2 regions of the Streptomyces sp. NPDC052396 genome follow, and region 1 is predicted to be linked to the other one. Evidence: riboswitches for the same ligand, from Rfam matches in the RefSeq annotation. Region 1 holds a riboswitch; the other holds the start of a gene.
The links. Region 1 has a riboswitch for glycine ahead of gcvT (glycine cleavage system aminomethyltransferase GcvT). Riboswitches for the same ligand answer to the same signal wherever they lie in the genome.

Region 1 (7,622 bases):
ACGATGTAAGCGAACACTGCGGTCGGCCCGGCGGGGCCCGGGGTGCCTTGAGCGGCCCCCCGGGCCACCGCACTCGGCCCTCACCTGCCCTTCGGGCTCAGCGGCGGGTGCGCCTGGAGCGGACGGAGGATCACTTGGTGACGCCCAACGAGACATAGTCATAGCGGCCGTTGTAGGAGTCGGCCGTGTAGACATTGGTCAGCCGGGAGCTGCGCCAGATGATGTTCTTCTCGTAGGTGAAGGGCAGGTACCAGGCGCCCTCCATCACCTTCTTGTTGGCCTCTTCGTAGATCGTCCCGGCCTTGACCGGGTCGTTCTCCGCGATGCCCTGGTCGAAGAGCTTGTTGATCGCGGGGTCGTCGAGCTCGGGGTAGTTCTGGTTGCCGCTCTGCTCGATGAACCGGCCGTCCGCCAGCGGCTGGAGGAAACCCTGGCCGCTGGGGAAGTCGGAGCCCCAGCCGAAGATGATGATGCCGTAGTTCTTGGCCTTGACGTTCTTGGGCGAGCCGACGATGCCGGTGGACTGGGCGCCGTCGTACTGGTCGATCTGCGCGTCGATGCCGACCTTCTTCAGCGCGGCCTGCATCGACTCGGCGGTGTTGATCTCCTGCTGTTTGTTGTTGCGCACCGCGATGGTGGTCTTGAAGCCGTTCTCCTTGCCGCAGGCCTTGAGCTCCTCCTTGGCCTTGGCCTCATCGGGCTTGCCCTGCTTGAGGTTGTACGGGTCGTAGCTCGCCTCATAGCCCTTGACGGCCGGCGGCAGCATGCTGGTGCCGATGTCGCCGCCCGCCTCGGGGCCGCCGCGCGCGGTCTGCAGCGAGGTGTGGTCGGCGGCGTAGATGACCGCCTTGCGGCAGTGCTCGTTGTCGAAGGGGGCCACCGACTTGGGGAAGGCGGCGAAGCGGATAAAGCCGGTCTGCGGGTTGTCCAGGTTGGCCTTGTCGGACTGCATGGCCTTCTGGCGGCCGGCCGAGCCCATGCCGGTGGCGGCGAGGTCCAGGTCGTACTCGCCATTGATCAGACGGCTGTCCATGTCATCGGCGTTGGTGGTGAGCTTGACGCTGACCTTGTCCGGAAGCGCCTTGCGCAGCGGGTCGGAGCTCTGGTTCCACTTGTCGTTGCGGACCAGCTCCAGGTTCTTGTTGGGCTGGTAGGAGGAGAACTTGTAGGGCCCGTTGGAGAAGGGGTGCAGTCCGTACTTCTCCCCGGTGTCCATGTCCGGCCGCACCGGCGCGGCCGCCGGCAGGGCCAGCATCTGCAGGAAGTCACCATTGGGCTTGGGCAGATGGAAGATGACGGTCTTGGCGTCCGGCGTCTCGACGGGCTTCAGCCCCAGCTTGTCCTTGCTGGTGTCCTTGTAGGGCCCCTTGTACTCCTTGCCGGGGTCCAGCACCTGCATCAGCCAGGTCGGGCCGCCGGAGATCTTGTCCTGGGCCCAGGTGCGCTCAATGCCGTACTTGATGTCCTGGGCGGTGACGGGCTTGCCGTCCTCCCAGGTCAGACCGTCACGCAAGTGGAAGGTGTAGGTCTTCTTGTCGGCCGAGACCTGTCCGGTGTCGGTGGCCATATCGGGCACCAGATTGGTGCTGTCCGCACCGGGCGCCGTCTTGGGGGTGATCAGGGTGCGGGTGTAGAAGCGGGCGAAGTCCCACATAAAGCCGTAGTAGCCGCGCTGCGGGTCCCAGGAGTCGGCGTCCTGGGTGGAGATGAACTTCAGCTCACCGCCCTTCTTGGTGGACTGGCTGGCGATCTTGTTGATGCCCGCGTTGAAGCCGGGGGCCTTGCCGTCGCTCTTGCTGCCGCCCTTGCCGCCGCCACAGCCCGCGACACCGATCAGTGCCGCCGCGACCAGCGCCGCCGTGGCGGTCAGTCTGCGCCTGGAGTTTCCTTGCGTTGCCAAGATGTCGCGACCTCCGTGGTGACCTGGCCGATCAAATCGGCCGGGGAAACGGGTGAGTTGGTACGCAGCGGGGCTAGCGGGAACCCTTCGGGTCCAGGGCATCGCGGATGCCGTCGCCGAGGAGGTTGAACGCCAGCACGGTGACGAAGATGGCGACCCCCGGGATGATCATGAACATGGGGTCGCCCTCATAGGTCTGTACGGCCCGGGAGAGCATCTGCCCCCAGGAGGCGGTGGGTGCCTTGACCCCGGCGCCCAGGAAGCTCAGCGCGGCCTCGGTGAGCACATTGGTGGGGATCATCAGGGTGGCGTACACGGTGATCGGCGCCACCAGGTTGGGCAGCAGCTCCCGGAAGAGGATGTAGCGCCGCCCCGCGCCCAGGCTGCGCGCCGCCTCCACATACTCGCGCTCCCGCAGCGAGAGGGTCTGGCCGCGCACAATGCGGCCCACATAGGGCCAGCCGAAGAAACCGATCACCGCGATCAGTACGGCCATCCGCACGCCCGAACCGCTCAGCCCCCACAGCTCGTTGGGCACCACCGAGATCAGCGCGATGATGAACAGCAGCTGGGGGAAGGCCAGCAGGGCGTCCATCACCCGGCTGATCAGCGAGTCGACCCAGCCGCCGAAGTAGCCGGCGATGATGCCGAAGACGGTGCCGATGGCCACCGCCACCACGGCGGACAGAAAGGCCACCAGCAGCGAGACCCGCGCCCCGTAGACCACCCGGCTGAACACATCCCGGCCGTTGGTGGGCTCAACTCCGAACAGGAAGTCCGAGTTGATACCGCCCCAGGAGCCCTTGGGCATGCCGTCGAAGGCGTTGATCCGGTCCTCGTGGAAGTCATTGGGCGGATGCCCCAGCAGATGCACGATCACCGGCGCGAAGACCGCCAACAGGATCAGCAGCAGGACCACCGCCCCGCCACCCAGCGCCCATTTGTCGCGCTTGAGGCGCATCCAGGAGATCCGCCAGGGAGAGCGTCCCTCGATGGCCTTGGCGGGTGCGTCGCCGACGACGTCCATCGGATCGGCCGGACTGGTCTCGGGCAACGGTGCCGTCATCGTGGGACCCCTCTCAACCGGCGCAGGGCCGGCGCACGCCTGACCGCTGACAGCGGCTGGTTCACATCACTGGTGCAAGTGGTGCGGTAGTGCGGGACGTTCACGCGGAGCAGGTCGTACCGGACCGACGGGTCCTTGGAGCGGGAGTCTTCAACGCGTTAGCGATCACCCGCCAGACCCGGCAACCAATGGATGCGCAACCGTGATGTGCGGAAGGGGATTCCGTTATCCGGACAAGTCCTAGTGGGAAGGCTGGTGCGGATAGCCATAACCGGGCACCGGCACGGCTCCGCCGTGCCCCTGCCGGTCGTAGAAGGGAGCGGCGTTGACCCGCATCCACATCACCACCGGGTCATAGTCGTCCGACATCGCCACGGTGGACACCGGCACCCCGTCCGGCACCGCGTCAATCGCCTGACGCATCATCAACTGCACGGCTTCCACGGTGGCTTGGGAGCCGTCGTACAGATCCAGCCCAATGGCCAGGTACGGGGCGCCCAGCGCCGGACGCACCCAGGCGCGGCGCAGCGCCCGCACCGCCGGGGTGCGCTGGGCGTGCTGGGTGAGCAGGGCGTAGAACCGCCCGGCGTCCCCGGTCTCGGTGGTGGGTTCGCTCAACTGCAGCGGCCCGGCGGGCAGCCGGTCCAGGCCGCCGGCGATACGGCGCAGATCGAGCCAGGGGATGCCCACTCCGCCGCCCGGGGCGTGCGGGTTGAGCCACAGGCCCCAGTGGCCGGGATAGAGCGAGGCGGCCAGCCGGCGGCCGGGGACGACCTCATGGGCGCGGTTCCAGCCGCTGGCGGCCAGTTCGGCGGCGGAGGTGACACAGGGGGCGTAACCCAGGCCGTCCACCTCCATGTTGCCGTACTGGGCGTCCGGGGAGCCGGCCTGGCCGTGCCACAGCAGCAGCCACAGCCGGTCCTCGGCTATGGCGTGCAGCAGTGCCTCATAGGTCTCGTACCGCCCGGGCGCCACTTGGCGCAGCACCTGCTCCACGCCGCCCTCCGCGCCCGCGCTCACCTGATTCCGCCTCTTCTTCCGGCCGTTTCCGGGTCCCTCGGCCCCGTCCGGGCCGTTGAGTCCCTCCAGCTTACGAGGCGTGCGCTGCCTGTGGCGCGGTCACCGGTCACGGTCGTAGAACGGACGGACCCGGCCCAGCAGCCACTCCGCGACCGGGTCCTGGGCCACATCCAGAAAGACCAGTTGCACCGGCCAGGGCACCGGGGCCGCGCCCAGGGCCCGGCCCACCGCCTCCAGGGCGGCGGCCCGGGAGGCGTCGTCGGGCAGGTCGAGTTCGACGCCGACGAACAGCGCGGGCGCCTCGCACTCGACCTCGGCCAGCGCCCGGCGGGCGGTGCGCACCATCTGGATGCCGGCGAACTCCAGCCCGGCGGCGGCCAGGAAGCCGGTGGGCTCCTCCTGCCAGTCGGGCTCGCGCAGCCGCACCCGGCCGCCGTTGGGCTCGCCGGGCAGCCGTACCCGGCCGGCCCGGCACAGCTCGGCCACGGCGGCCGGCGGCAGGGGCACGGTGACCGTTCCCTCGTGATTGACCACGATGCCGACCTGCGGGGGCAGCCCGCGGGCGAACTCCACGGCGGGGGCGACCGCATAGGGCATCTGCTCACCGGCCACCCGCCGGAACTCCTGCTCGGAGCTGAACACCGGGACAAAGGCGGCACCGCCGAGTTCCACGGTGGGCAGGTCCAGTTCACGGCTGTCCGGTCCGCCGCCGCCCGGCAGGGGTATCCACAGATGGGCGCGGCCGAGGGCGTCGACGATGCGCGGGCCGGCGTCGGGCGCGCCGACGGCTGCCGCGAACGTCCGCTCCAGTTCGTTCCCCGGCCAAGTCATCGCTGTCCCACCCCGTGCGCGTTGTTGCGTTCAGACGCCCGCACGATAACGGATGCCGCGCCCCCCAAGGGGCGCGGGACGGCTGCACCATGCGGTTCCGCCGCGTGGACGCGGCCGGCCCCACCCACCCGCGGCCAAATTCACAACGCACAGACGATCCATGGGCCACCCATACGTGCAATGATGTGCGCGCCAACCGGCACAACTGCATACCGGCCGCTCGAATCCGCGCGGGAGAGTCCCGGGTCGCACCGGGCGCCGAAGGAGCAAGTCCCTCCCTTGAATCTCTCAGGCCCCGTACCGCGTGCGATGAGGCAGATCTGAAAAGCGGGCCGCCTGCGCGGCCCCACCCAAGGTGCAAGCCGAGGCCCCCGGGCTCTTGGTGAACCTCTCAGGTTCCGATGACAGATGGGGAGGCCGATCCTCGCGACGTCTGCCCGGGAGCCCGATGATGACCGCTGTCCCCCGCCGCACTGCCCTTGACGCGCTGCACCGCGCGCTGGGCGCCACCATGACCGACTTCGCCGGCTGGGAGATGCCGCTGCGCTACGGCAGCGAGCGCGATGAGCACCAGGCGGTACGCACCCGCGCCGGGCTCTTCGACCTCTCGCACATGGGCGAGATCACCCTCACCGGCCCGCAGGCCGGCGAGGCCCTGGATCACGCCCTGGTCGGCCACCTCTCCGTGCTGGCCGTGGGCCGCGCCCGCTACACCATGATCTGCGACGAGCGCGGCGGCATCCTGGACGACCTGATCGTCTACCGCCTGGGCGAGCAGGAGTTCATGGTGGTGGCCAACGCCTCCAACGCCCAGACCGTGCTGGACGCCCTCACCGAGCGCGCCGCCGGCTTCGACGCCGCTGTCCGTGACGACCGCGAGAACTACGCGCTGATCGCCGTCCAGGGCCCGGCCTCCCCCGCCATCGTCAAGTCGCTCACCGACGCCGATCTGGACGGCCTGAAGTACTACGCGGGCCTGCCCGGCACCGTGGCGGGCGTGGACGCGCTGATCGCCCGCACCGGCTACACCGGCGAGGACGGCTTCGAGCTGTTTGTCTCCCCGGCCGACGCCGAGAAGCTCTGGCAGGCACTGACCGAGGCGGGCGCCGAGGCCGGTCTGGCGCCCTGCGGGCTGTCCTGCCGGGACACCCTGCGCCTGGAGGCGGGCATGCCGCTGTACGGGAATGAGCTGACCACCGCCACCACGCCCTTCGACGCGGGCCTGGGCCGGGTGGTGAAGTTCGACAAGCCCGGCGACTTCGTGGGCAGGGCGGCGCTCCAGGAGGCCGCCGAGCGGGCCGAGACGGCCCCGCCGCGCAAGCTGGTCGGCCTGGTGGCGGACGGCCGCCGCGTTCCGCGCGCCGGATATCAGGTAGTCGCGGGCGGCGAGATCATCGGTGAGGTGACCTCCGGCGCCCCCTCCCCCACCCTCGGCAAGCCCATCGCCATCGCCTATGTGGACGCGGCCCACGCGGCGCCCGGCACCGAGGGCGTGGCGGTGGACATCCGCGGCAGCCACGAGCCGTACCAGGTGGTGGCCCTGCCCTTCTACAAGCGTTCGCGCTGACCCCAGGCCAAGCCCCGTTCACCAGCACACCCGCACGTACAGGAGAATCAACCCATGAGCAACCCCCAGCAGCTGCGCTACAGCAAGGAGCACGAGTGGCTGTCGGCCGCCGACGAGAACGGCGTCGCCACGGTCGGTATCACCGAGTTCGCGGCCAACTCGCTCGGTGACGTGGTCTACGCCCAGCTCCCCGCGGTGGGCGACACGGTCACCGCGGGCGAGACCTGTGGCGAGCTGGAGTCCACCAAGTCGGTCAGCGACCTCTACTCCCCCGTCACGGGCGAGGTGGTCGCGGCCAACCAGGACGTGGTGGACGACCCGGCGCTGGTGAACTCCGCCCCCTTCGAGGGCGGCTGGCTGTTCAAGGTGAAGGTCACCGACGAGCCGGCGGACCTCCTCTCCGCCGACGAGTACACCGACTTCGCCGGCTGATTCCGTCCGCCTCCCGCCCAGGAAGTCCAGGAAGAACTCATGTCTCTGCTGAACAGCTCCCTCCATGAGCTCGACCCCGACGTCGCCGCCGCTGTCGACGCCGAACTCCACCGCCAGCAGTCCACCCTCGAGATGATCGCCTCGGAGAACTTCGCTCCGGTCGCGGTCATGGAGGCCCAGGGCTCGGTCCTCACCAACAAGTACGCCGAGGGCTACCCGGGCCGCCGCTACTACGGCGGTTGCGAGCACGTCGACGTCGTCGAGCAGATCGCCATCGACCGGATCAAGGCGCTGTTCGGCGCCGAGCACGCGAACGTCCAGCCGCACTCCGGCGCCCAGGCCAACGCGGCCGCCATGTTCGCCCTGCTCTCCCCCGGTGACACCATCCTGGGTCTGAACCTCGCCCACGGCGGGCACCTCACCCATGGCATGAAGATCAACTTCTCCGGCAAGCTCTACAACGTGGTCGCCTACCACGTGGACGAGAAGACCAACCTGGTCGACATGGAGGAGGTCGAGCGGCTCGCCAAGGAGCACCGCCCGAAGCTGATCGTGGCCGGCTGGTCCGCCTACCCGCGCCAGCTGGACTTCGCCGCCTTCCGCCGGATCGCGGACGAGGTGGGCGCCTACCTGATGGTGGACATGGCCCACTTCGCGGGTCTGGTGGCCGCCGGGCTGCACCCCTCCCCGGTGCCGCACGCCCATGTGGTGACCACCACCACCCACAAGACCCTGGGCGGCCCGCGCGGCGGTGTGATCCTGTCCACCGCCGAACTGGCCAAGAAGATCAACTCCGCGGTCTTCCC
Region 2 (7,622 bases), on a different contig from region 1:
GCGCCGCGTTCCACACCGCGGCGAACCGGCCCGGGGTCACCTGGAGGTGCAACTGCACGGAGGTACAGGCGGCTTCGGGACAGATGGAACGGGCGGTGAACCGCAGCCGTTCAACTCCCGCGATGTCAATGGCGAAGTCCTCGCCCCGGGCGGCGACCACCTGTTCATTGAGCAGCTTGTAGCGGTCGGCGGCGGAGAAGTTCGCGGGGACCAGGTCCTCCTGGGTGATCGTGGGCAGGATGCCGATCATGACAATTCCCGAACCGACTTCACGGGCCTTTCGGTCGGCGTAGGCGAGGCCCGTGCTCAACTCCTCGGCAAGCTGGTCCAGAACGCGGCCGGACAGCCGGTGCGGAACAATGTTCACTTCGAGATTGAACTGCCCGAGCTCGGTCTGGAAATCGTGACTCGCAATACGCTCCAGCACCTCGGCATTCATCATGCTCGGCATGCCGTCGAAACCCGCGAGATTCAGCTCGATCTCCAATCCCACAAGATTGCGGGGCCGGTCGAAAGACTTCTCCTCGAGCATCCGCGCCAGCGCCTGCAGGCACTGCCGGAGCTTGTCCCGGTGGAGCTGCCGGTCGGCCAGGTCGAACCCCTCGGCCGCGACCTTCTCACCCATGGAAGCGTCCTTCCTCAAGCGGGCCGCCCGCGGCGCCATCCGCCCTCGTCACGGTCGATGATGCCCAGGCACGGCGATCGAAACGCCTCGCGCCCCGCGCATTGCCGCTAGGCTCTCCCCCGAGCGTACTCCGGCACATTCCGATGGCATGACGGTGCATCAGGAGCCGGGCGCATTGCGCTGGTGATAAATACCGACGAGTTTCGGCCTACCACTGACGGGAAAGAATCTGAGGTCAGGCGTCCGTGCCGGGCACGAAATCACCGAAATCCTCCGCGCACTCGGCCCGGATTTCTCCTTGCCGGTAATGCCGGCGACAGCTAGCCGAAACATCATGTGAACACGTGTCGTATAAACTCCGGGGTGAGGCAGAGAGTAGGCGCCCCGGCAGCCGGTCCGGCTCCCCTCTGACCCCGCACGCCGACAGCGTCGTCGTCACCTGCCCAGCACCAACGTGTCTCCGAAGTGAGAGGCGACCCATCATGCCGCTGCATCTCCCCCCTGCCCCCGCGCCTGCCCTCCGCAGCATCGTCACCGCGCTCGGCTCCCCCACCGCGGTCCGTGAGACCCGCACCCCGGCCCTGAAGTCCGCACAGGGATCACTCACCTGCGAACTCCCGCTTCCCGTCCATGTGTTGGAGCAGGGCACGACGGGCGGCACGGCGCCCCGCACCCGCCTCAGCGGCTGGCGCTTCCTGATCAAGGGGGCGGACGGCCGCGCCATGGCCGCGGGGGAGAGCATGCTGACCGCCGACGGCTGGGCCTTCTCGCACTTCTCCGAGGGACCGTATGTCGCCTCCACCGAACTCGCCCTGCGCCAGGCCGAGTCGCTGAGCACGCCCTACCAGCCCCGGCTGCTGACCGTGCCCGGCCTGTACATGCTCACCCTCTGGCTGCACGGCGACCTCACCGCCGACCCCGCCTCCCCGCTGCCCGCGCCCGGGGACCTGCTGGTGCCGCTGGCCCCGGCACCACCGGGCATCGCCGCGCACCGCCCGCACCGGTTCGCCGACCTGCTGCCGGTGCTCGCCCTCCGGCTCACCCCCGCACCGCTGCTGCGCACCTCCGCCTGAGCGGACGCCGAGGCGCCCCGTGGCACCGCCATGGGGCGCCTGGCGCTGCCCTCACCCGCTCGGGCTAGTCCGCTCCGAAGGGCACAACCCCCCGAAGGGACAGTGCCGTTGGCGGCAACCGCCCGCACGGGTGACGCGTCTTCACCCGGTGAGGACCGCTGACGTGAAATCCCTGCGGAATCACGCCCGTAGGGCAAGACTGGGACCGACACGACGACATCGCAACGGGGGGCGGCATGACCACCGCATCGAGCCGCAGCACAGCGACAGCATCACCGACATCCCAGCGAAAGAACCCTCCCATGTGCCAGCACCAGCCCGCGTGCCCGTCAGCCGACTCCGCCGACCGGGAAGCCGCCCAGCTCGTGGCGCACTTCCCCCAGCAAGGCTGGAGCCTGCTGTGCAACGGCGTCCTCTGCTTCGAGGACACCGGTGAGCTGCTGCCGGACGGACGCATCATCGCTCCGCACCGGCCGCTGGGCACCGAGCATGTGGCGACCGCCGCCTGACGGCATCTCATCCACGTGGAAGACCAGGGGCCGGCCCGGCGTATCGCCGAGCCGGCCCCGAAGTGTGTGCCGGTCTCAGGGCATCAGCCCTCGTACTCCTCCAACGGCGGGCAGGAGCACACCAGGTTGCGGTCGCCATAGGCCCCGTCGACCCGGCGCACCGGCGGCCAGTACTTCTCGGCCGCCGAGACCCCGTCCGGGAAGACCGCCTCGGCCCGGCTGTAGGGATGCTGCCACTCCCCCGCCACCGAGGCTGCGGTGTGCGGGGCGTTGCGCAGCGGGTTGTCGTCCTTGTCCCACTCGCCCGAGCCAACCTTGTCGATCTCCGCACGGATCGCGATCATCGCCTCGCAGAACCGGTCGAGTTCGGCCAGGTCCTCGCTCTCGGTGGGCTCGATCATCAAGGTGCCGGCCACCGGGAAGGACATGGTCGGCGCGTGGAAGCCGTAGTCGATCAGCCGCTTGGCGACATCGTCCACGCTCACCCCGGTCGCCTTGGTCAGCGGCCGCAGGTCGATGATGCACTCATGGGCCACCAGGCCGTGCGGGCCGGTGTAGAGCACCGGGTAGTGCGGCTCCAGGCGCTTGGCGATGTAGTTGGCGCCGAGCACCGCGACCTGGGTGGCGCGCTTGAGGCCCTCGCCACCCATCAGCCGGACGTAGGCCCAGGAGATGGGCAGGATGCCGGCCGATCCCCAGGGGGCGGCGGAGATGGGGCCGACGCCGGTGGCCGGGCCCGCGGTGGGCTGCAGCGGGTGGTTGGGCAGGTACGGGGCCAGGTGGGCGCGGACCGCCACCGGGCCGACGCCGGGGCCGCCGCCGCCGTGCGGGATACAGAAGGTCTTGTGCAGGTTCAAGTGGGAGACATCGCCGCCGAACTCGCCCGGCTTGGCCACGCCCACCAGGGCGTTGAGGTTGGCGCCGTCCACGTACACCTGACCGCCCGCGTCATGCACCAGGGCGCAGATGTCGCTGATGTGCTCCTCGAACACCCCATGGGTGGAGGGGTAGGTGACCATCAGCACGGCCAGCTCATCGCGGTACTGCTCGATCTTGGCGCGCAGGTCGGCCGCGTCGACCTCGCCGTCCTCACCGGTCTTGACCACCACGACCTTCATCCCGGCCATCACCGCGCTGGCCGCGTTGGTGCCGTGCGCGGAGGAAGGGATCAGGCAGACGACGCGCCCGGTGTCGCCATTGGCCCGGTGGTACGCCCGGACCGCCAGCAGACCCGCCAGCTCGCCCTGGGAACCGGCGTTCGGCTGGATGGACACCTTGTCGTACCCGGTGATCTCGGCCAGCCGCTCTTCCAGCTCGCCGATCAGCGTGCGGTAGCCCTCGGCCTGCTCCATGGGGGCGAAGGGGTGCAGGGCGGCGAACTCCGGCCAGGTGACCGGCTCCATCTCGGTGGTGGCGTTGAGCTTCATGGTGCAGGAGCCGAGCGGGATCATGCCCCGGTCCAGCGCGTAGTCCCGGTCGGCCAGGCGGCGCAGATAGCGCAGCATGGCGGTCTCGGAGCGGTGCTGGTGGAAGACCGGGTGGGTGAGGTAGTCACCGGCGCGCAGCAGCTCCTCGGGCAGTGCGTCGGTGACCCGCTCGTCCAGCTCCGCGACCTCGGCCCGGACCCCGAAGGCGGCCCAGACGGCGGCCAGATGGTCCCGGGTGGTGGTCTCGTCACAGGCGATGCCGACCCGGTCGGCGTCCACCAGCCGCAGGTTGACGCCGCGTTCGCCGGCCTCCCGGACAATGTCCGCGGCCCGTCCGGGAGTTCTGGCGGTGAGGGTGTCGAAGTACCGGTCGTGCGCCAGCTCCACCCCGCCGGCCCGCAGCCCCTCGGCGAGGACGGCGGCATAGCGGTGGGTGCGGCGCGCGATGGCGGCCAGGCCCTGCGGACCGTGGTAGACGGCGTACATGCCGGCCATCACGGCGAGCAGCACCTGGGCGGTGCAGATGTTGCTGGTGGCCTTCTCCCGGCGGATGTGCTGCTCACGGGTCTGCAGGGCCAGGCGGTAGGCCTTGTTGCCGTCCGCGTCCACCGAGACGCCGACCAGCCGGCCGGGCAGGCTGCGGGCGAAGGTCTCCCGCACCGCCATAAAGCCGGCGTGCGGACCGCCGAAGCCCATGGGCACACCGAAGCGCTGGGTGGTGCCCACCGCGATGTCGGCGCCCAGCTCTCCCGGCGAGGTCAGCAGGGTGAGGGCGAGCAGGTCGGCGGCGACGGTGACGACCGCGCCCAGCTCATGCGCCCGCTCGATGACCGGGCGCAGGTCGCGTACCGCGCCGGACGCGCCGGGGTACTGCAGCAGCACGCCGAACACTCCGCGCTCCGCGGCCTCCTGGGGAATGCCCTCACTGAGGTCGGCCACCACCACCGGAACCCCGGTGGGCTCGGCGCGGGTCTCCAGGACGGCGATGGTCTGCGGGAGGGTGTCGGCGTCCACCAGGAAGACACCGCCCTTGACCTTGCCGACCCGCCGGGAGAGGGCCATCGCCTCGGCGGCGGCGGTCCCCTCGTCCAGCAGCGAGGCGCCGGAGGTGGGCAGTCCGGTCAGGTCGGCCACCACGGTCTGGAAGTTGAGCAGCGCCTCCAGCCGACCCTGGGAGATCTCCGGCTGGTAGGGCGTGTAGGCGGTGTACCAGGCCGGGTTCTCCATGACATTGCGCAGGATCACCGGCGGGGTGAAGGTGCCGTAGTAGCCCAGGCCGATCATGGAGGTGAGCACCTGATTGCGGTCGGCCAGGCCGCGCAGCTCGGCCAGCACCTCGGGCTCGGTGCGGGGCCCGGGCAGCCGGAGCGCCTCGGCGGTCTTGATCACATCGGGCGCGGCGGCGGCGGTGAGCTCGTCCAGCGAGCCAAAGCCGACCTGGGCGAGCATCTTGGCCTGGGCCTCGGCGTCGGGCCCTATGTGGCGGTCGGCGAACGGAGTGCCGCGCTCCAGGTCGGAAAGGGAGATGCGGTGGGCGGTCATCTGCGGGGGCCTCCTGGTCATTGCGACCTGCGAGGGGTACCACGGCGCGGGTACCCGGACGGCCTCCCCCTCTGTCATCTCAACCTGAGAGCTTCACCGGGCATGCCACGCCCGGCTTTCACCGTCGGTGAGGAAGGGCTCCGCATGGTGTCTGGCCGGGGCCCGCCCTGCTTTCCAGAGTGACCTCATCCATGCGGTACGGGTGCCTGAGAGATTCCGGGGAGGATTTGCTCCTTCGGCGCCTTCGTGGGTGCCGTCAAGGCCCCTTCCAAAGGACTCTCCCGCACGGATTCTGCGGCCAATCGCCAGCCTACCAGCGGGTCTGCGCAGGCGGATGTCCCAAGTGGCCATACAACGCTTTGTCGCTTTTTGTGGTTCTCGGGGTGTCCAGGGGTGTTTGGGACCTCCTTCGAGATACCCCAAGGGCAGGCGTGACTCATGGGAGGACTCATGCAGACCGACATCGACCCCCGGAGCCTGATCGGCCGCAAGGCATACGACCGCGACGGCGCGAAGATCGGCACGGTGGACGAGGTGTACCTCGACGACGCGACCGGGGAGCCGGAGTGGGCGGCGGTGCGCACCGGCCTGTTCGGCCGGGACGCCTTCGTACCGCTGGAACCCAGCAGGCTGGTCGGTGACACGCTGCGCATCCCCTATGAGCGGGCGCTCATCCGCCAGGCTCCGGACCTGGGAGTCGGCCGCCATCTCTCCCCGGAGCAGGAGCTGCGGCTCTACCACCACTACCGGCTGGGCCTGCCCGCGGACGCCTCCCGTCCGTCCGGTGACGGCTTCCCCGGCTCCCCGGCCGGCTGATCATCGTCGGCGGGCCGGATCAGCGGCAACGGGTCGGCGGGCTCCAGCGCGGGATCGTCCACCGGGAAGGTCCGTACCCGGCCCGGCGCGGACCAGGGTTCCTCGAACCGTACGGTGACCCTGCCGACCCCGCTGCCCTGGACCCAGCCGGCCCCGTACACCTGGTGCCGGACGTCCAGTCCGGGCAGCCACCGGCGGGAGCGCGGCACCGCGGCGGGCTCCGCCTCCGGCGCCTCGCCGGCCTCCGGTATCGCGGCCTCCGCCTCGTGCGCCGCCTGGGCGAAGAGGTCCTCCTGGGTGTAGTCGGCCAGGCCGCTGACGCCCACGCCCAGCAGCCGCACCCCGGCGGTGGTGTCCACCGCCTCCAGCAGCCGGATGGCCGCCTCCCGCACCACGGCCGGGTCGTCGGTCGGGCCGCGCAGGGTCTCCGAGCGGGTCAGGGTGGAGAAGTCATAGCGCCGCACCTTGATCACCACGGTCCGGCCCGACCGGCCCGCGGCCCGCAGCCGCCGCACACAGCGGTCGGCAAGCCGGGCCAGCTCCAGCTGCACCCGGGTGCGGTCGGTCAGGTCCTCCTCGAAGGTGTCCTCCACGGAGACGGACTTGGCGTCCCGCTCGGCCACCACCGGGCGGTCGTCATGCCCGGTGGCCAGCGCGTACAGCCCGGCGCCATGCGCCTTGCCGAGGAGCCGGACCAGTTCCGCCTCGCCCGCCTCGGCAGTCTCGCCGACCGTGTGGATGCCGGCCTTGCGCAGCACCTCGGCGGTGGCCGGGCCGACACCGGGGATGGTCCGCACCGGCATCGGGCCCAGCAGCTCCAGCTCGGTGCCGGGCTCGACCACCACCAGGCCGTCCGGCTTGGCCTGTTCCGAGGCGATCTTGGCGAACATCTTGGCCCCGGCCAGCCCCACCGACCCGCTGAGCCCGGTGGCCGCCCGGATGTCCCGGCGCAGCCGCTCGCCCACCGCGCGGGCGGCCGCCGAGCTGGGCTCGATCCCACCCGCCTCCAGATCCACAAAGGCCTCGTCCAGGCTCAGCGGCTCGACCAGCGGGGACAGCGCCCCCAGCAGCTCCATGACGGTGGCGCTGATCTGCTGGTAGAGCGAGAACCGGGGGGTGAGGTAGGCGGCATTGGGGCACAGCCGCCTGGCCTGAGCGGTGGCCATGGCCGAGTGGACGCCGAACACCCGGGCCTCGTACGAGGCCGTGGCCACCACGCCCCGCGGACCGATGCCGCCGACCACCACCGGCTTTCCGCGCAGGCTGGGCTTGGCCGCCTGCTCCGCCGAAGCGTAGAAAGCGTCCATGTCCAGATGCAGGATGGTCGGCGCACCTCTCACAAGATCGATGCTGCCGCATGCCACTGACAATCGCGCAGTCGCGCGAGCGGGCGTCAGCCGGCGCGGTTGCGGCGCCGGGCCAGCTCATCGGCCGGGTTGTGGCCGATCAGGGTCTCGCCGGTGTCCACGCGCTCGCCGTGCAGCTGCGCCAGCGCGCTCTCCACATCGCGCCACACCACACCGACGGCGATTCCGAAGACCCCCTGACCGCCCTGCAGCAGACCGACCACATCGTCCGGAGAGACGCACTCGTAGACCGTGGCGCCATCGCTCATCAGCGTCAGCTGCGC

Region 2: it holds a riboswitch for glycine, as region 1 does, so the genes downstream of both, gcvP (aminomethyl-transferring glycine dehydrogenase) here and gcvT (glycine cleavage system aminomethyltransferase GcvT) in region 1, are expected to answer to the same signal.

Annotation. Positions count from the first base shown of each region.
Region 1 is NZ_JBIUAW010000002.1:467,932-475,553, reverse strand. Features, by position in the region: gene ACIHFE_RS07235 (ABC transporter permease) at 1-17, opposite strand, end outside; gene ACIHFE_RS07230 (ABC transporter substrate-binding protein) at 131-1,900, opposite strand; gene ACIHFE_RS07225 (ABC transporter permease) at 1,974-2,966, opposite strand; gene ACIHFE_RS07220 (enhanced serine sensitivity protein SseB C-terminal domain-containing protein) at 3,207-3,986, opposite strand; gene ACIHFE_RS07215 (enhanced serine sensitivity protein SseB) at 4,086-4,817, opposite strand; glycine riboswitch at 5,039-5,130, shown strand; gene gcvT (glycine cleavage system aminomethyltransferase GcvT) at 5,269-6,384, shown strand; gene gcvH (glycine cleavage system protein GcvH) at 6,439-6,816, shown strand; gene glyA (serine hydroxymethyltransferase) at 6,856-7,622, shown strand, end outside.
Region 2 is NZ_JBIUAW010000013.1:8,634-16,255, reverse strand. Features, by position in the region: gene ACIHFE_RS28265 (glutamate--cysteine ligase) at 1-625, opposite strand, end outside; gene ACIHFE_RS28260 (hypothetical protein) at 1,108-1,698, shown strand; gene ACIHFE_RS28255 (DUF5999 family protein) at 2,001-2,207, shown strand; gene gcvP (aminomethyl-transferring glycine dehydrogenase) at 2,291-5,176, opposite strand; glycine riboswitch at 5,361-5,470, opposite strand; gene ACIHFE_RS28245 (PRC-barrel domain-containing protein) at 5,627-5,992, shown strand; gene ACIHFE_RS28240 (DNA polymerase IV) at 5,920-7,332, opposite strand; gene ACIHFE_RS28235 (MerR family transcriptional regulator) at 7,386-7,622, opposite strand, start outside.